2 regions of the Vibrio sp. 970 genome follow, and region 2 is predicted to be linked to the other one. Evidence: predicted binding sites of a transcription regulator. Region 2 holds the regulator's gene; the other holds the start of a gene.
What was found. Region 2 encodes PurR, which represses purine synthesis genes. Its sites were predicted from a motif close to TNANGNAAACGTTTNCNTNA; they were not measured.
Positions count from the first base shown of each region.

Region 1: folD (bifunctional methylenetetrahydrofolate dehydrogenase/methenyltetrahydrofolate cyclohydrolase FolD) is a predicted target of PurR. The motif match lies at 3,269-3,288, and genes of this name have one in related genera.

Region 1 is NZ_JAWOTW010000010.1:61,815-67,623, reverse strand. Features, by position in the region: gene R7Q11_RS15615 (LysR family transcriptional regulator) at 1-814, shown strand, start outside; gene R7Q11_RS15610 (NupC/NupG family nucleoside CNT transporter) at 1,072-2,271, shown strand; gene folD (bifunctional methylenetetrahydrofolate dehydrogenase/methenyltetrahydrofolate cyclohydrolase FolD) at 2,339-3,199, opposite strand; tRNA gene R7Q11_RS15600 (tRNA-Arg) at 3,403-3,479, shown strand; gene R7Q11_RS15595 (class I SAM-dependent methyltransferase) at 3,643-5,334, shown strand; gene R7Q11_RS15590 (beta-ketoacyl-ACP synthase) at 5,429-5,809, opposite strand, start outside.
Region 2 is NZ_JAWOTW010000004.1:92,481-98,289, reverse strand. Features, by position in the region: gene torD (molecular chaperone TorD) at 72-719, shown strand; gene purR (HTH-type transcriptional repressor PurR) at 1,188-2,192, shown strand; cyclic di-GMP riboswitch class I at 2,480-2,569, shown strand; gene R7Q11_RS07455 (TfoX/Sxy family DNA transformation protein) at 2,686-3,276, shown strand; gene R7Q11_RS07450 (TVP38/TMEM64 family protein) at 3,391-4,077, shown strand; gene R7Q11_RS07445 (DUF2007 domain-containing protein) at 4,098-4,418, shown strand; gene R7Q11_RS07440 (alpha/beta fold hydrolase) at 4,450-5,253, opposite strand; gene glgA (glycogen synthase GlgA) at 5,363-5,809, opposite strand, start outside.

The sequences.
Region 1 (5,809 bases), on a different contig from region 2:
GTCTCTTGGTATCAAGCTTGTTCAACGCACTACGCGAAGCTTTACGCCGACTGAGGCAGGGAAAACCTTTTTTCATCACTGTGAGCAAGTGGTACAAGCGGTGAGCAGCGCCACATTAGAGATGGAAACCCAGCGGGATGAAGTAGCAGGTTTGGTACGTCTTGGGTTGTCGCAATCATTTGGTACCTTACACATTATTCCAGCGATTCAAGAGTTACGCGAACTATATCCTCAACTTCAAGTGGAAGTACATCTGTTTGACTATAAGGTCGATATGTTAGCCGAAGGGCTCGATTTATGGGTAACCAACAACGAGCATTTGCCTGAAGGTTACATTGCGCAGCGTTTGACGGATTGCCAGTTTGTTGTTGCGGCATCGCCAGATTACTTATTGAAACATGACACGCCAGCAGAACCGGATGACCTATCTGCTCACAACTGCCTCATATACAGAAGCTGGGAGCGTGACTATACGGGGTGGGCGTTTACCAAAGATCAGCAAGAATTGAACGTAAAAGTCTCGGGTAACTATTCAGTGGATCTGGCAGAAGCCGTTCGGGATGCGGCTACTGCAGGTTGGGGTATTGCCTACCTTGCCACTTACTTGCTGGGGGATGAGTTTAGAACGGGTAAGTTAATACAGCTGTTACCTGACTGGAAAGCCAGCCAGTCGATGCCGTTTTATGCGGTATACCCAAGCCGCCAGCATATGCCAAAAAAAATATCCGCAGTGATTAACTTTATCAAACAGAAGATCGGCAACCCTTGTCATTGGGACCAACGTTTGGCGCCTTACATCTCTATTCCTAAATAACAGGATCAATGACGTTGTAGAACGACACATAAGGTGATTCACTTCACAAAAATTTTTCCTGAACCAGAAACATATTTTCCATATGGAAATAATTAAAATAAGCAAACGTTTATCTTTAATAAATTCAATTGGTTATTTTGTTGGTCAGTTATTGGTCGCTTAAACTTTTCACACTGTTAACATCCTCAACTTGCAGCATTTTGAGTCCGCTATACAATCCGGTGCCTTCCATATCCCCCTTCTGTCGGATTCATTTTATGAACTCAATTATTGGTATCGTAGCCATACTATTCCTAGCATGGCTACTTTCTACAAATAGAAAAAATATAAAGCTGAGAACAGTGTCGTTTGCGTTTGCTTTGCAGGTACTGTTTGCGTTGTTGGTTTTATATGTACCAGCAGGACGAGATGCGCTGAATTCAGTGAGCAGTGTTGTGTCGAATTTGATCAACTATGGTCAAGAGGGCATTGCGTTTTTATTCGGTAATTTGGCGACAGGGGGCTTCACCTTTGCGATCAATGTTCTGGGTATCATCGTTTTCTTCTCCTCTCTTATCTCAGGTCTTTATCACATTGGTGTGATGCCAAAAATCATTAACTTTATCGGTGGTGGTATTCAAAAGCTGCTAGGTATCGGTCGTGCTGAGTCTTTGTCTGCTACGGCGAATATCTTTGTTGGCACCATTGAAGCACCATTAATGGTAAAGCCTTACCTAAAGCACATGACTGACTCGCAGTTCTTTGCAGTTATGACAGGTGGTTTAGCGTCAGTTGCTGGCGGAACGTTGGTTGGTTACGCATCACTGGGTGTCGACCTCAACTATCTTATTGCTGCTGCATTTATGTCGGCACCTGCCGGCTTGTTGATGGCAAAAATTTTAATGCCAGAAGATACGGATAAAGCAGCAGATATCGACATTAGCCAAGTTGAAATTCCACGTGCAACCAACGTAGTAGAAGCATTAGCCGATGGTGCCATGGCGGGTGTACGCATTGCTGTATCGGTCGGTGGTACGTTACTGGCGTTTATTAGTGTCATTGCAATGCTAAACGGCATGTTAGGCTGGATAGGTGATCTGATTGGGACACCATTAAGTTTTGAGCTCATCCTAGGTTTTGTGTTTGCGCCAGTCGCTTGGTTGTTGGGTATACCATGGCAAGAAGCAACCACAGCAGGCTCGCTGATTGGTAACAAGATTGTGGTGAATGAGTTCGTCGCTTTCATCCAGCTTGCAGAAGTGAAGTCTCAACTTAGTGAACACTCACAAGCAATCGTGACGTTTGCTTTGTGTGGCTTTGCAAATATCTCAAGCATGGCGATGCTGATTGGTGGGTTGGGCTCTTTGGTACCAGAAAAGCGTGCATTTGTTTCTAAGCATGGTTTCCGTGCGATTATCGCTGGTGTCATGGCGAACTTAATGAGCGCTTCTATTGCGGGCGTGATTTTAAGTCTGTAATTGAAATAGATATCAACAATTAGCAAAAAGGCTCCTTGCGGAGCCTTTTTCGTATCTGAAATTTACGTTATTTGTCTGTGTGGAACTGTTCGCAAGCGAGCATCGTGTTCTCAATTAAACTTGCGACGGTCATTGGGCCAACGCCACCAGGAACAGGAGTAATAAAGCTCGCACTTTCACGTGCTTTGTCGTATTCCACGTCGCCAACTAGTTTGCCTGAATCAAGACGGTTAATACCGACATCGACCACCACTGCGCCTTTTTTAATCCACTCACCAGGGATGAAGTTAGGTTTACCAACCGCAACCACGACAACGTCAGCTTGACGCACATGACTCTCTAGGTCTTTGGTAAAACGGTGACATGTTGTTGTTGTGCAGCCCGCAAGCAGCAGCTCAAGTGTCATTGGACGACCAACAATGTTTGATGCGCCAACCACAACCGCATGCTTACCACGTAGCTCAATGTTGTAACGGTCGAGTAGGGTAATGATGCCCTTTGGCGTGCAAGAGCGAAGCTTTGGAATACGTTGCGCAAGACGGCCAACGTTATAAGGGTGGAAGCCATCCACGTCCTTCTCTGGGTGAATGCGCTCTAAAACATGTGTTGTGTCTATGCCCGCAGGAAGGGGTAATTGCACTAGAATGCCGTCAATTTCATCATCATTGTTTAATTCATCAATCAGCGCTAGTAACTCTTCTTCTGAGCTAGACGCAGGAAGGTCAAAAGACTTAGAAACAAACCCAACTTCTTCACATGCGCGGCGTTTGCTACCGACATAAACCTGAGAGGCAGGATCTTCACCAACTAGAACCACTGCTAAACCAGGAGCACGTAGCCCAGCTTCAACACGTGCTTTAACACGTGCAGCCACTTCGGATCGAACAGTTTGGGAAATGAGAGTTCCGTCTATATTTTGAGCAGTCATGACTTTCCTTATAAATTAAGAAGGCAGATTATCTGCGGCGCATTGTCGCAGAATTTCTTATCAACATCCATACGCAAACGTTTGCTTTGTGGTGTTTTTGAACATTAAGCGTTTTAATGGACTTTTTTTAGGCATTCAGATCAGAATGTTATGAAAACCCGTTGATTTACCCGTTTGAACTCGTATAATCCTGTCCCTGTAGCGCGCCCTTAGCTCAGCTGGATAGAGCACGTCCCTTCTAAGGATGTGGTCGTAGGTTCGAATCCTACAGGGCGTGCCATATATTCAAAAGCCTCGATAACTCTTTGAGTTGTCGGGGCTTTGTCGTTTTTAGGTTTTTGGCTGTAATTGCCACTCTATCTACAACTTTTGAATGGCATTCTAGCCATTGCAATTTCTAGCAATTAATATGGACGCATATTAATTACCTTTCGTTAACCTTTATGCCTGCCACTTCTAACTTTTATGACCGACACGCCGACTCTTTCGCGAAGCAATACACATCGATTCAGTTTGAGGATGTCCACGCGAGTTGGAGAGTCTTCTGGCCCCAGGCTGGAGATCGTGTGTTAGATGTTGGCGCGGGCTCTGGTCGAGACGCGAAATGGATGGCTGAGCATGGGTGTGAAGTTGTTGCGATTGAGCCTGCTCAAGCACTTCTAAGGCTTGGTAAGTCTTACTGTGGCGATTCCGTTACTTGGCTTGAAGATGCATTACCTAAGCTTGAGAAAACCATTAATCTTGGCTTTCGCTTCGATTTAATTCTTGTCAGTGCGGTATGGATGCATCTTGCGCCTACGCACCGTGAACGTGCATTTCGCAAACTTGCAAATTTGTTAGCGCCTAATGGTCGATTGGTGATTAGCCTTCGTCACGGTGACTTTTCTGACGGTCGTAAAGCTTATCCCGTATCGGTTGAAGAGCTCGAAAAGTTTGCAAAGAATAGCGCTTTAATGGTGAGAAACGTATCTCTCGATGACGATCAGTTAAAGCGAACGGGTGTATCTTGGCAAACTGTAGTGATGTCTTTGCCTGATGATGGTTCCGGTGATCTGAATAAGGTTCGCCACATTATCGTCAATGATTCCAAATCGGCTACCTATAAGCTCGCACTACTACGTACTTTACTACGTATTGCAGACGCTCATTCTGGTGCAGTGGTTGATCGCAGCGAAGGTAAAGTTGCAATCCCATTAGGATTAGTTGGCTTATATTGGATTCGTCAATTTAAGCGTTTAATCGATAAAGAGAACATCCAGCAAAGCTCGAACTCGTCTAAAGGGCTAGGTTTTATAAAGCCCGATGGCTGGGGCAGACTTTCCCATTTAAGTCCTGATGATCTTGCTATAGGCACGACATTTTTTGGTGAAGATGCAGTGGCGCTTGATAAAGCGATAAAAGACAGCTTAAAAACCATAAAAGATGGTCCCGTCACTTTTACCTATCAAGGTGATAAATCAAACCCTTACTTTGAAATGATTCGTTCAGCTAAGAAGCCAAAACGTTCAATTGTTGTGGATAGCGAGTTCCTCGAAGGTTATGGGCTGTTTGTGTTGGATGAAAGCCTTTGGGATTGTTTTCGATTGTATAACTCTTGGATTGAGCCGCTGGTGGTCAACCAATGGATTATGGAAATGCAACGATTTCGGTCTAATCAAGAGCGGGGTATTCCACTGCAAACGTATCATGATTGTTTGGTCTGGATTGATAAAGACCATGATACGCGAGTCGTGCGAAAGAGAATTGAACAGTTGAAGCTCAGCCATTGCGACATTGTCAGTGCATGGAGTGGAAGCAAATTACGAAATGAGTATCACGTTGATCACTGTTTGCCATTTGCTTATTGGCCCAACAATGATAAGTGGAACTTACTACCAACATCTAAGGTTGAAAACCTAAACAAGCGTGATCGTATTCCTGCTAGCTATCGATTAAACGCATCCAAGCCGCGAATTTTGGATTGGTGGCAGTTAGCTTGGGGAGAGACGGATAATTTGAGTCGGACGTTTTTTACCGAGGCTTCATTGTCGCTACCTAATGTGCCTGCATCTTGTCAAGATTTTGAGCATGTCTTTGAAGCGATGGGATTACAAATTCGTGGTGTTAAAAGTCGCCTTTGTATCGCGGAATGGTAATGTCTTGTTTGCCGTTACAGCGTGATATATGAACCTGATAGGCAACCAACAAAAAAGCGCTGGTTAACCAGCGCTTTTGCATTTACTAAGGGCATTACATCTTTTTAAAGATGATGGAGGTGTTGATGCCGCCAAAGGCGAAGTTGTTACTCATCAAATATTTCACGTCCAGTTCTCGGCCTTGTCCGGCGATGTAGTCTAAATCGCCACATTGCTCGTCGAGGTTTTCTAGGTTGAGCGTTGGGTTGAACCAACCCGTGTGCATCATTTCTAAACCTAGCCACGCTTCAATCGCGCCACACGCGCCTAGTGTGTGGCCAAAGTAGCTCTTGAGTGAACTTATTGGCACTTTGCCCAGAGCATTCGCTGTTGCGTTACTTTCTGCAATATCGCCGCGGTCGGTGGCTGTGCCGTGAGCAGATACATAGTCGATCTTCTCAGCAGGAATGCTCGCGTTTTGCAAAGCCATTTCCAT
Region 2 (5,809 bases):
TGATTACACTTAGGGGATATCCCTAATTGACTTTGTGATGCATGACTTGAAGCATCATTCAGGAGCCCAAAATGCAAGAAGTGAAAGCTTTTAATGAGAAACGCGCTGAAATTTACTGGTGGTTTTCGAGCTTGTTCGCAAAAGAACTAACAGAGAAAGAATTGGAAGCCTATCACAGTGTTGAAATTCGCAGTTTTCTCGCAGGTTTAGGTGAAAATGAGTCGCTAAAACCAGCCGTTGATAGCCTAGTTGATGCATTGAATCGGTTACAAGATCGTGAAGATGCACAACTAGAGCTTGCAGCTGACTTTTGTGAACTGTTTTTGAAGACAGAAAAATACGGCGCTCTTCCTTACGCATCCATGTACATTGGTGAATCAGGTTTACTGAATGACAAGCCAGCTGAGGAAATGGAAAAGTTGATGGCTGAATTTGGCGTTCAAGTAGACGAAAACCTAAAGGAACCTGCGGATCACTTAGCCGTTGAGCTCGACTTTCTCGGGAACATGATTATCCGCTCAAACGAGCTTGAACAAGAAAAACACATGGAAGAAGCCTTCGTTAAACAAAACGACTTTATCCAGCAACAATTGATGTCTTGGTTACCTCAGTTTTCAGACAAATGTAAACAATTCGACGAATTTGGATTTTACTCGAGTGTCGCGAAACTATTAGTTGCATTTTGTAAACTAGACAGCGCCTACCTTCTTGGTGAATAATTGCCGCCTATTTTTAGGGAGCCTGCCTATCGGGCTTCCTGTATGCCTGAAAGTGACCAATTGTAAGTAACTTGGGTATAATATTCGTTTGCCTTAACTTAGCGCAAAGACGCTTGGTTATTTAGCAGTCAAAATGTGACTTCAAATACACAAATCTCTTGCTGAAAACATTGCTAGTCAGTCCACATAGGGCTAAAATGTGAGCGCAAACGATTAAATATGATTTATATGTAAACCGCTGAAATATAGCGGTTTTTGTGTTTTCTTAACAGGTTGATGGCAATTTCTCATCAGATAGAAAAAAGATAAAATTCATCGACCGATGCTGCTACGTACCCTTTTGTCGCACTTGGATCAACCGCTGCCGAGACACTTAGCGCCAATTTTATATTGCTAGGTGTGAAACCATTAGAGCATCAGGTACATCCAATACGACATATTTCAGTAGCTCGATACAGGACACCATTTATGGCCACGATAAAAGACGTTGCTCGCTTAGCCGGCGTTTCCACTACGACAGTTTCGCACGTTATCAATAAAACGCGTTTCGTTGCAGAAGCAACGCAAGAAAAAGTAATGAAAGCCGTTGACGAGCTGAATTACGCGCCAAGTGCCGTTGCACGCAGCCTAAAATGCAACTCAACTCGTACGATTGGCATGTTAGTAACTCAATCAACTAACCTATTTTTCTCAGAAGTGATTGATGGCGTTGAGAGCTACTGTTACCGCCAAGGCTATACTCTGATTTTATGTAACACAGGCGGGATTTACGAAAAACAACGCGATTACATTCGTATGCTGGCTGAAAAGCGCGTTGATGGCATCCTAGTGATGTGTTCTGACTTAACCGAAGAACTAAAAGAGATGCTTGACCGTCATGCGGACATTCCTAAAGTGGTCATGGATTGGGGCCCAGAGAGCTCACAAGCAGACAAGATCATGGATAACTCAGAAGAAGGTGGCTACATTGCAACCAAACATCTGATTGACAATGGTCATACGGATATCGCTTGTCTAAGCGGTCATTTTGAAAAGCTTGCTTGCCAAGAGCGCATTGCAGGTTTCCGTCGCGCAATGAGCGAAGCGAACCTAGCTGTAAATGAAGACTGGATCCTTGAAGGTAACTTTGAATGTGATACGGCCGTATTAGTTGCAGATAAAATTACCGCAATGGACAAGCGCCCGACGGCGGTATTCTGTTTTAACGACACAATGGCTCTAGGCCTAATGAGCCGCTTGCAACAAAACGGGATCAAAATTCCTGAAGATATTTCAGTGATCGGCTACGACAACATCGAGCTTGCGGAATACTTCTCTCCACCGCTAACGACTATCCACCAACCTAAACGTCGTGTTGGTAAAAATGCATTCGAAATTCTACTTGAGCGTATCAAAGATAAAGAACACGAAAAACGAATTTTCGAAATGCAACCTGAGCTTGTAATTCGAAATACTGTGAAAAAAATGAACTAAATTTCACTGTATTTAACCGTGTTAAATAAGCGCTCTACAGGGGCGCTTATTTTTTTGGAAAAATTAAGCATTCTCTAATACTTCACACCACTCTAATAACAATTGACTAACGTTAACTCCCTGTTTTATATAAATGTAATATATATTAAGAACTCCTTTTCAAAGGCCAATTTGCACCTTTCCATATGCAAAATAGAGCATTCAATCTATCATTTTTATTGAACCGAAATCACACTTTTAACGCTAAACCGTGATGTTAATTCAATATAAGAAGTATGCTCATTGTGTCACGCACAGGGCAAACCATTCGAAAGAGTGGGACGCAAAGCCTCCGGCCTGAACCATATTACGATATGGAAGGTAGCGGGGTTACCGATGGCAAGTGTGTAAGCAATGACTTTACTCTGTAATGACATTGTTTTTACGCATGTTTGCTACTCTCTCGGACCTGACTTTTGGTGGCGTAATATTAATTACACCGAGATAACAAAACATGGATAAACCGATACTCAAAGACTCTATGAAGCTATTTGAGGCACTTGGTAATATCAAGTCGCGCTCAATGTTTGGTGGCTTCGGACTATTCGCTGATGAAACAATGTTTGCACTAGTGGTAAACAATCAGCTTCATATCAGAGCAGACCAAAAAACTTCATCTGACTTCGAGAAACAAGGGCTAAAGCCTTACGTTTATAAAAAACGTGGCTTTCCAGTCGTTACAAAGTACTACGCTATTTCCAGCGATTTATGGGAATCAAGCGAACGCTTAATCGAAGTAGCGAATCAATCATTGAAAAAGGCAAAGCTTGAGAAAGAACAGCAAGCAAGTACAAAGCCTAACCGTTTGAAAGATTTGCCTAACTTACGACTGGCTACCGAGCGCATGCTAAAAAAAGCCGGCATCGAATCCGTAGAGAAGCTTGAAGAGGAAGGTGCGCTTAACGCCTATAAAGCGATAAGAGATACGCACTCTGCAACCGTCAACATTGAGTTGCTATGGGCACTAGAAGGTGCTATCAACGGCACTCATTGGAGTGTGGTACCTCAAGCTCGCCGAGATGAGTTGATGAACGGCCTCCAATAAAAGTCGGCCTAAAAACTATCTTGTAAAACCGCAGTCTAATCTGCGGTTTTTTTGTGAAATTTTTTCGGTTTTCCTACTGTCTTATTACATATATCCCAAATTGGAATCAAAATTATGAATAAGAAACTGATATTAGGTCTCATCCTACTAGCGGCTATCGTCTTTTTAGGTATTAACTTTGGCCAGTATTTAACCTTAGAGAATGCAAAAGCCCAACAAGAAGCACTAACTACATACATCGATCAGAATTTTGTATTCTCGGCTGCGATTTACTTTTTTACCTACATTGCAATTACCGCTTTTTCTATCCCAGGAGCGGCAGTAGTCACCTTACTTGGTGCAGCCTTATTTGGTTTTTGGACAAGCTTGCTACTGGTTTCTTTCGCTAGCACTATGGGGGCAACACTGGCCTTCTTGAGCAGCCGATACTTATTGCGTGACTGGGTACAAAACAAATTCGGAAATAAACTCAACGCAATTAATCAAGGTGTCGAAAAAGACGGAGCTTTTTATCTATTTTCCTTGCGTCTAATCCCTGTATTCCCTTTCTTTCTAATCAACTTACTGATGGGCTTAACACCGATGTCTGTAGGTCGATTTTATCTCACTAGCCAAATAGGTATGCTGCCAGGCACAGCCGTATATCTGAATGCAGGTACTCAATTAGCAACAATTGAAAGCCTATCGGGCATTGTTTCACCCGCAGTATTAGCGTCTTTTGCGCTATTGGGACTATTTCCAATCATCACTAAATGGGTTATGAATAAAGTAAGGCCGACACCAAGTCAGCAAAACTCGTAATTGGTGAAGTGGGTATTTTGATGAAAATATTTATCGCTAAAAACCCAGCAGAAGCACACATTGTATGTGAGCTGCTTAAAGTGGAACAAATTTACTGTGAAGTTCGCGGAGAAGGTATTTTCGGCTTAAAAGGAGAACTGCCGTTTGGTGATGATACCGATCCTTATGTGTGGCTTTTTGACACGGCACAAAAGATGAAAGCTGAAGAAATAGTAAAAGCATATCGAAAACAATCCGATAGGCATGAGTATCAAGATTGGCAATGCCCAAAATGTCATGAAATAAACGAAGGGCAATTTGGTGCATGTTGGCAATGTGGATATCAACTAGGAGAGCTATAGCGGCTCTCCTATTCAGTGGATGCACTCAGTTTTAAGCACATACAGCTTGCTGTTTAATAAACTCGATGGAGTGTTGATTGAAGTCTTCTGGACGCTCTACATTGCATACATGACCACAATTCGGGATTTCTCGTAGAATGCTGAGCTTATGTGCTGCAACCATTTCTTTGACAGGTTTAATAAACATGTAATCCCTGTCGCCCATTAAGTAAAGAGTCGGAATGGGTAACTCTCGATCTTTAAAATATTTCATTAACGGATTTACATCAGCGGCAAGAATAAACCAACGTTTAAATTCTTTTTGGCAAAGCTTCTTGGCTTCGCGAATAAAAAGGTGGCGAGATTCTCGTTGGCTTCTTTGAGGCATAACAATATAAGCGAACAGTTTGTAGAGCCACATGTACGGTAGGATATGCTTACAAAAATTACCTAATTTCACCAATATCTGAGAACGAGTGTTAAGCCTTGTGACAGCACCACCGAGCACCATCGAACGTACGCGCTCTGATGACAATTCAGCAAGGTTTCGAACAATAATAGTACCAAGCGACATACCGACAAAATGAGCGGATTGGATCTTTAAATGGTCCAATACTTTCAAAATATCTTGGGTAACTTCCGTAAAGGTATAACGGCTAGCAATGAGCTCTTTAAGTAACTGATTTGACTTTCCATGACCTCTTAAATCGATCAGCAATAAGTTAAAGTGTTGCTTGTAAGCTTTAATTTGCTTGAACCAGATAGAAGAGCTACCACCAGCACCGTGCACAAATACAACCCACTCATTACTAGTAGGGTGCAAATAGGTTTTATGAAAAAGTAGCGGCTGGGTCATATTGAGTATCAAAAAGATCGTGCTATTGAGTAAAAAGCCATCCTACCACACTCCCCTTACTCAAGATAATAAAGGCACCTCATTCGGTGCCTTTCGTTACAATTTTAAGTCAAACTAACGCTGAGTGGTAAAGCTGCAAATAAGATTCTGCGGCCTTTTGCCAACAAAAGTCTTGTTGCATCGCGTGCAACTGTACTTTATTCACTTCAGGCTCGTTTTGAGCGTAGAGCAACAGTGCCCTTAGCATCGTTAACAACAATGCCTGCGGTGTCGGTTCGAAAAAAACAAACCCCGTTGCTTCAGATGGGTTTACATCATAATCGCTAACGCTGTCCTTTAAGCCACCAACACCGCGTACTATCGGTAATGTCCCATAAGCCATACTATAGATTTGGTTTAAGCCACATGGTTCAAACTCAGAAGGCATCAAGAAGAAATCAGAACCAGCTTCAACGATATGCGCAAGTTCATTGTCATACGCTTCTACAAAGGCAAATTTGCTAGAAAACCGCGCGGCAACCTCTCGTAACTGAGCGGCAAGAACAGGGTCTCCGGT